One region of the Pseudoalteromonas sp. SD03 genome, then DNA from elsewhere that is predicted to be linked to it. Evidence: predicted binding sites of a transcription regulator. Region 1 holds the regulator's gene; the other holds the start of a gene.

Region 1 (4,221 bases):
AATAAAAAAGAAGATGATAAAGGCCAACCATGAGCACATTAAAAGCAGAGCTATTAGCTAAAAGCTACAAAGGTCGTGAAGTTGTAAAAAACGTTGGCCTAGAGGTTGAAGCTGGCAGTATTGTGGGGTTACTTGGCCCTAATGGTGCAGGTAAAACCACCACTTTTTATATGATTGTAGGCCTTGTGCCTAGCGATAAAGGCAAAATATCAATTGATGATAAAGATATTACTTTATTACCGATGCACAGCCGAGCGCGTTTAGGGATTGGTTATTTACCGCAAGAGTCGTCTATTTTTAGAAAGCTGACTGTTTATCAAAACTTAATGGCTATCTTAGAAACACGTAAAGAATTAAATAAACAACAACGCGAAGATACCTTAAATAATTTACTTGATGAATTTAGCATTCAGCATATCCGCGATAGTCAAGGTATGGCTTTATCAGGTGGTGAACGTCGCCGCGTTGAAATTGCTCGCGCGTTAGCAGCAAACCCTAAATTTATCCTTTTAGACGAACCCTTTGCGGGGGTTGATCCTATCTCAGTATTAGATATTAAAAAGATTATAGAGCATCTTAAAAACCGAGGAATTGGCGTACTTATCACAGATCACAACGTACGCGAAACTCTTGATGTTTGTGAAAAAGCCTACATAGTTTCTCATGGGGAGTTAATTGCATCAGGCACTCCAGAATATGTATTAAACGATAAAACAGTACGCGATGTTTATTTAGGCGAGCAGTTCAAGCTCTAATATGTGTGTTATTACACTAAGCATCTGCTAAGATTAATTATACTTAGGTCTGTTGACCTTTCAAGGTTGAATTTGCAGCAGTCTGTTTGGTATTTAGGCAAGGCAGAGCCTATGTGGTGTGGTATTCCCCATAAATAGGCGATAACGCAGCATCAATGCCAAACAGGCGCTGCCCTTCGGGTTCTGCCTAGGGACGATTTACTCTTTGTTGCTCGGTTTTGACTTAGCCCACTAGGTTACAAACCTCGCGCCGCAATTAAACCGCCCCTAGTTTGAACAAATTTTAATCCGTAAAGGTCAACAGACCGTAATTTAAAAGGATTGTTAGAGATACATGAGGCAATCATTACAGCTGCGCATGGGCCAGCAACTTACAATGACTCCACAGTTGCAACAAGCAATTCGCTTATTGCAACTCAGTACATTGGATCTCCAGCAAGAAATTCAAGAAGCGCTCGATAGCAACCCCTTGCTTGAAGTTGAAGAACACGATTACAGCGAAGACACTGCAGGTAAAAACGAACAAAAAGCCGATAACGATGACTTAACGCTAAGTGCCTCAGCTGACGATAAACCTAGCGAGTATGAGCAAGATAGCGGCGAAGCAATGACCAAAGACACCATTAGCGATGATATGGCTATGGATGTTACTTGGGATGAATATATGAGCGCTGCGCCTGCCTCTTCATCGGGCCCAATGCCAGAAGATGAATCTATTTATCAAGGCTCTTCGACTGAAACGCTGCATGAGTATTTAATGTGGCAACTTCAACTGACGCCGTTTAGTCCTACCGATGAAGCGATAGCTATTGCAATTGTAGAAGCTGTGGACGATTCAGGGATTCTAACCCTTAGCTGTGAAGAAATATTAGAAAGCTTTAACCAAGAAAACGACGGCGAAGATGAAGTTGAACTTGACGAAATAGAAGCGGTACTAAAGCGTATTCAACTATTTGATCCAGTGGGAATAGCCGCGCGTAGTTTACAAGAGTGCTTGTGTATTCAGCTAAATCAATTTGATAAAGACACACCTTTTTTAAACGAAACAAAAATGATCTTAACCGATCATATTGATTTACTTGCTGCACGTGACTATCGCACGTTAATGAAAAAAACAAAGCTTAAAGAAGATGAGCTAAAAGAAATCATGACGTTGATTCATACGCTCAGCCCAAAACCGGCAGACACTATTGTCAGAGAAGAGTCTGAATACGTTATTCCTGATGTGTCGGTTAAAAAAGTTAAAGGTCGTTGGGTAGTTGAATTAAACCCAGATAGCATGCCTAAGATCAGAGTAAATAGCCAATATGCAGCTATGTCGCGTACGGTTAAATCAAGTGGTGATAGCCAATTTATTCGCTCGCACTTACAAGAGGCTAAATGGTTTATAAAAAGCTTAGAAAGTAGAAATGACACGCTACTTAAAGTAACCAACTGTATTGTGCAGCAGCAACAGGCCTTTTTTGAACACGGTCCTGAGGCTATGAAGCCTATGGTGCTTAACGATGTGGCTGAAATGGTGGAAATGCATGAGTCGACTATATCGCGTGTTACTACGCAAAAATACATGCATACACCACGTGGCATTTTTGAGCTTAAATATTTCTTTTCAAGCCATGTAAGTACTGAAAATGGTGGCGAATGTTCATCAACAGCAATACGTGCATTAATTAAAAAATTAATCGCTGCAGAAAACTCAGCTAAACCATTGAGTGATAGTAAAATTGCAGATATATTGGCAGAGCAAGGAATTAAAGTAGCGAGGAGAACCATTGCAAAATATCGCGAATCTCTAGCTATTCCCCCGTCTAATCAACGTAAAAGTTTGATTTAAGGCGTACAACAAAGAGGAAAATGTTTATGCAACTGAATTTAACTGGTCGCCATGTAGATATTACCGACTCGCTTAGAGACTACGTAAATAGTAAATTTTCGAAGTTACAGAGGCACACTGATCACATAACGAATGTGCACGTTATTCTCGATGTAGAAAAACTAAACCAAAAAGCTGAAGCAACCGTTCATGTTAGTGGCGCTGAGATTTTTGCCTCTACTGAGCATCAAGATATGTATGCCGCTATAGACTCGCTCATTGACAAGCTAGATCGTCAAGTAATTAAACACAAAGAGAAACTTGCTCGACACTAACACTATGAAACTAAGCTCACTTATCTGTCAGGACTGCAGTAAAGCTGCGGTCCTTTTTAATAGTAAAAAAAGAATTTTAGAATTTATCAGTGAATTGGCTCACAATAAGCTGCCCTATTTAACACAACAAGATATTCTTAATGCATTAACTGCAAGAGAAAAGCTTGGAAGTACAGGCATTGGCCGAGGCATTGCTATTCCACATGGTCGCATGAGTGGTGCTCAAGAGCCCCTTGCTTTGATTTTAGTGAGCGAAACAGCTATTAATTTTGATGCGATTGATAACCGACCGGTTGACATTTTTGTCGCGTTAATTGTTCCCGATGGCGATAATCAGCAGCATTTGAAGACGCTAGCCACGATTGCTGATAAGCTCAATGATAAAGAATTTTGTAAACAGTTACGCGCCGCCAAATCGGATAGCGAACTATATCAGGTTATCGTCAGTCAATCGTAGTAACAAAGAAAGGTGATAAATGGAATTAATAATTATAAGCGGTCGTTCAGGGTCAGGTAAATCTGTGGCGTTACGCGTTGTGGAAGACTTAGGTTATTATTGTGTAGACAATATTCCTCTTAATTTATTACCATCATTAGTGCGCAGTGTTTCCGACAGTTATAATAAAATTGCCGTGAGTGTTGATGTACGTAACCTACCTAAAGAGCAACAGCAGTTTAATGAAATCATTGAATATTTACCTGGTTTTACTAAACCAACGGTATTTTATTTAGACAGTGACGATCAAACATTAATAAAACGTTTTTCAGAAACGCGACGTCTCCACCCTTTATCTATTGATTCTTTGCCGCTTGATTTAGCCATAAAAAAAGAAAAACAACTGCTTGATGTATTGATTAATCGTGCTGATTATATGATTGATACCACAGATTTAAGTGTGCATCAGCTTGCTGAGTCTATTCGTGAAAAAATACTCGGAAAAAAAGATAAACAACTGATCATTACCTTTGAGTCATTTGGTTTTAAACACGGCATCCCTAAAGAAGCAGATTACGTATTCGATGCCCGCTTTTTACCAAACCCGCATTGGGAGCCTGAACTTAAGCCACTTACAGGGCTGGACCAACCAGTAAAAGACTACCTAGCAAGTCACAGTATAGTGCAAAAATTTACATGGCAAATTCAAACATTTGTGCAAACATGGTTGCCGCATTTAGAACGAAATAACCGCAGCTACTTAACCATTGCAATTGGCTGTACTGGTGGGCAACACCGCTCTGTTTATTTAGCGCAAACCATTGGTGAAAGCTTTGCAATGAGCCATCCTAATGTAAAAATTCGCCACCGAGAACAAGAATA
Region 2 (4,221 bases), 640 kb from region 1:
TAAAAAACGCCCTACACAAAATACGCAAATTAAAATTAAAGCATGCCGGCGGCAGTTTACTTTTTTATTCTAGGCCTTAAACTAGCCGCTCCTGTAGTTCACGTATGTGATGGATATGATTCGGTTTATTTTAGCTTTGTTGGCTTGCTGTGCTTGTTTTTCAGCAATGGGCGAACAATTTACGCGGTTTTCGAGTGCCAAAAAGCACTTAATTAATACCCTTCCCGAAAACGCTAAAAGTATTTATTGTGGTTGCGATATAAAAAAACAAGGCAAAAAGTTGGTACCCGACCCTACCCATTGTGGCTACGTGCCTCGCAACACACTAACCCGCTCAGGCAAAGTAAATCAACGTGCCCTGCGAATTGAATGGGAACATATTGTCCCTGCATGGGAATTTGGTCACCAGTTACAATGTTGGCAAGATGGTGGGCGTAAAAACTGCCGCAAAGTTAGCGCTAAGTTTCGCTTGATGGAAGCCGATATAAACAATTTAGCCCCTGCAATTGGTGAAATTAACGCCGATCGCTCAAACTACCGCTTTGGCATGTTAGCCCAAAACGCGACGCAATATGGTCGCTGTGAGGTTAAAGTTAATTTTAAACAACGTGTTGTTGAACCGCCTGTTCATGCACGTAAACGCATTGCCGATGCGTACGCTTACATGCAAAAAACGTATGGTTTAAAAATTTCAGCTAAACAACAAAAGCTATTTAATGCTTGGCAACAACAAGCTTATGCTGCTAACACAAATAGTAAAAAGCTGTAAGTTTAAATTAAAAGCGTGTAACACACGCTTTTAATTAACCTATAACGCTTGGTGTGGTCCAAATATTTCGTAGTGAATGTTTGAGCTTTGCACACCTAAATCAAGTAGCTGGCCTTTTACGTAAGCCATAAATGATGCTGGTCCACACAAATAAAATGCCCCTTCGCTAATAGGTAATGATGCCTCAAGCACCGATAAATCCATTAGCCCAGTGAAATCACACTCCTCGCCACCTTGATTAAACCAAGTAAATGTTTTTAGCTGTGGATGCATTGCCGTTTGCTGCGCTAAATACCCTTTAAATGAAAATTCGCGGCTGTTTTCACACGCGTGCAAATAACTAATCGCTTGATTTTTATCACCACTAAGTAGCGTTTGCAGCATCGCCATCATCGGGGTTTGGCCAACGCCTGCTGAAATAAGTACCACTGGAGTTGCCTCATTTTTTAAAATGAAATCTCCCGCTGGCGGGTATAACTCTACTCGTGCGCCTTGCTCTAGTGAGTGTAAATAATTAGACACCACGCCAGGCTTTGGTTGGCACTCTTTTTTAACGCTAATACGATAGTTTTTAGCATTGCTCTTTTGCGAAATAGAATACTGGCGGATCTCTTCATATTCTGCGCCCTCAGGCTTAACTTTAATGCCAATGTACTGTCCTGGCTTGTAGGTAATAACTGCTTTACCATCCACAGGTGTCAGCGTAAAACTAGTTACGAATTCAGATTCAATATGTTTATCAGTAATTTCAAACTGGCGCGTGCCTGCCCAGCCACCATGGTTGTTTTTACTGTGCGCATACAATGCCGCTTCTTCGGTAATACAAATATCAGCAAGTACACCGTAGGCTTCGCGCCACGCATATTCAACATCGGCAGTAAACTGCTCAGGAATAAGCTCTTTTAACGTACCGATTAAATGTGCGCCCACAATAGGATAATGCTCAGGTAAAATATTTAAGCTGGTATGCTTATGATTAATTCGCGCTAGCGCCTCTTTTAACACGGCTAAATTATCAATATTTTGCGCGTACGCAGCCAACGCATTAAATAATGCAAATTGCTGACGACCCGTTTCTTGATTAGTCATATTAAAAATATGTTTAAGCTCGGGATTATGACTAAACATGCGCTTGTAAAAATGATCGGTTACGACCGTACCTGCCTCTGCAAGCAATGGCACCGTGCTTTTAACTATTTGTATGGTTTTATCGGATAACATGTTTATTTCCTATGTAATAACTAACTGCTTGCATTTAGCATTACACAGAGTGTGCCAACCAATTAAACCTATAATATTCAAAAGGTTAAATTAACTCGCTTTACAAGATGGGTCTTTATGACCTACTATAAAACCTGTAAAAATACACTAAAAGGTCATTTTGACATGAACCAACAATTCAACCTGACGCAAGTTGCATTAGAACTTGCGCAAAGTACGTTACATGCTCACAGTTTTGAGCAACTTTTAGCCACGGTTGAACGTGTTATTCCCAGCGATGCCAGTGCATTATTAATTCGCCAAGGTGAGCAATTAAAACCCTTAGCCATTAAAGGGCTTATGCCCGATAGCCTAGGACGACGTTTTGATATTGCGGAGCATCCTCGCCTTAAAGCCATCTGCAGTAGTCGTTTGGCTCTGCAATTTGCACATGACTGTCCACTACCTGATCCATACGACGGGCTACTACTGGCTAAAACCGGTGATATTCCAGTGCATGCCTGCTTAGGGTTACCCCTTTATGATAAAAACGCACTACTTGGCATTCTGACCTTTGATAGCCTTAACGCCAATGCGTTTGACGGTATTACCACTGATACACTCAACACCTTACAAACCTTGTGCAGTGCGCACTTTAAAACAGCCCTAGAGCTTGCCCATTACAAACAACATGCGCAGCACTCTAGTGAATTAGTACAAGCGTTAAACCGTGAGGCGCTCAAACGTGATGGTGGTGAAATTATTGGCCAAAGCTCAGCAATACAAACGCTTAAAAATGAGATAAAACTGGTTGCGGCATCAAACTTTAGTGTCCTTATTTTAGGTGATACTGGGGTCGGCAAAGAGTTGGTGGCACGTAATATTCACTTACACTCCGCACGTAAAGATCAGCCATTAATTCATTTAAATTGTGCATCACTGCCTGAAAACCTCGCAGAAAGTGAATTTTTTGGCCATGCAAAAGGCGCTTTTACCGGCGCCCAAAATGCCCGCCAAGGTAAATTTCAGTTAGCCGATGGCGGCACCTTATTTTTAGATGAAATCGGCGAGCTGCCTCTGGCTATGCAAAGTAAATTATTACGCGTACTGCAAAGTGGCGAAGTACAAACCGTTGGCGAAGATGAACTTAAATATGTCGATGTTAGAGTGATTGCAGCAACCAATCGCGACCTAAAACACGAAGTAACACAAGGACGGTTTCGCGCCGATTTGTACCATCGATTAAGTGTTTATCCACTCACAGTCGCTCCATTGAAAGCCCGTGATGAAGATGTTATTTTATTAGCCGGTTATTTTGCAGAAAAAACAGCCCGCAAGCTCGCTATTAAACAGCTAAAACTCAGTATTGAAACGCAACTGCTGCTTAAAAAATATGACTGGCCAGGCAATGTGAGGGAGCTTGAGCATGTGATTAATCGGGCTGCATTAAAGGCTAAACAACATCAGTGGCAGCAACCAATTATTACTATTGAACCTGCGCATTGTGAGCTAAATTTAAGCGATGTTAACACCTTAGCTCTTGAACACTCAAACCAGCTTGTAATCCCACCTTTAGCAAACAACATTTCGTTAAAGCAAGCCACAGATACCTATACTCAGCAACTTATAATACAGCAACTTAAACAACATAATTATAACTGGGCAAGCACAGCGCGTAGTTTACAGGTCGACCGCGCTAACTTAACGCGGCTAGCCAAGCGCTTAGGTGTTTCAATAAAAAAATCGTTGTAGCCTTTTTAACTTAACTTTCGCTGCTTAAAATAATTTTTTAATAGCTGACTAAACGCTTGAACTTTTGCCGTTCGATGCACTAAATGATGCGTAACCAGCCACAAATCGGTTGGCCAACTCAGTTCATTAGGCAGTACAGGGACTAAATCAGAGTATTGCGCTGCAACATCATGCTGTAATCCGCCAATACCGAGTCCTTTAACGATGGCGCGGGTCGCTTCTGAGGTTTCTGACACTCTTAGCTTAACTTGCGACGGGGGAATATTTTCATCAACCCATGCAAAGTAAGGCACTTTGGCATTATACCCTGCTACACCTGACACAAAGCTATGCAGCGATAGTTGCGCTAATGTTTGTGGCAACCCATAACGGCTAATGTAATGCTTTGATGCATAAAATCCTGACGAGAGCGCCGCTAAATGCTGAGCAATATAATCACCCTCATCCGGTCTGGGTCCAGCTCTTACTGCGATATGTGCTTGGCCATGATCTAAACGTAA

The links. The regulator sigma-54, encoded in region 1, starts transcription at its own class of promoters, with help from an activator protein. The targets are predictions, from matches to a motif close to GTTGGCACGNNNNTNGNNT.
Region 2: hmpA (NO-inducible flavohemoprotein) is a predicted target of sigma-54. The motif match lies at 2,031-2,049, and genes of this name have one in related genera.

The regions. Positions count from the first base shown of each region.
Region 1 is NZ_CP162514.1:454,141-458,361, reverse strand. It holds gene lptA (lipopolysaccharide transport periplasmic protein LptA) at 1-33, shown strand, start outside; gene lptB (LPS export ABC transporter ATP-binding protein) at 30-755, shown strand; gene ABZP26_RS02175 (RNA polymerase factor sigma-54) at 1,090-2,589, shown strand; gene hpf (ribosome hibernation promoting factor) at 2,616-2,903, shown strand; gene ptsN (PTS IIA-like nitrogen regulatory protein PtsN) at 2,908-3,360, shown strand; gene rapZ (RNase adapter RapZ) at 3,380-4,221, shown strand, end outside.
Region 2 is NZ_CP162514.1:3,346,326-3,350,546, forward strand. It holds gene ABZP26_RS15640 (endonuclease) at 116-769, shown strand; gene hmpA (NO-inducible flavohemoprotein) at 809-1,990, opposite strand; gene norR (nitric oxide reductase transcriptional regulator NorR) at 2,156-3,721, shown strand; gene ABZP26_RS15655 (LysR family transcriptional regulator) at 3,727-4,221, opposite strand, start outside.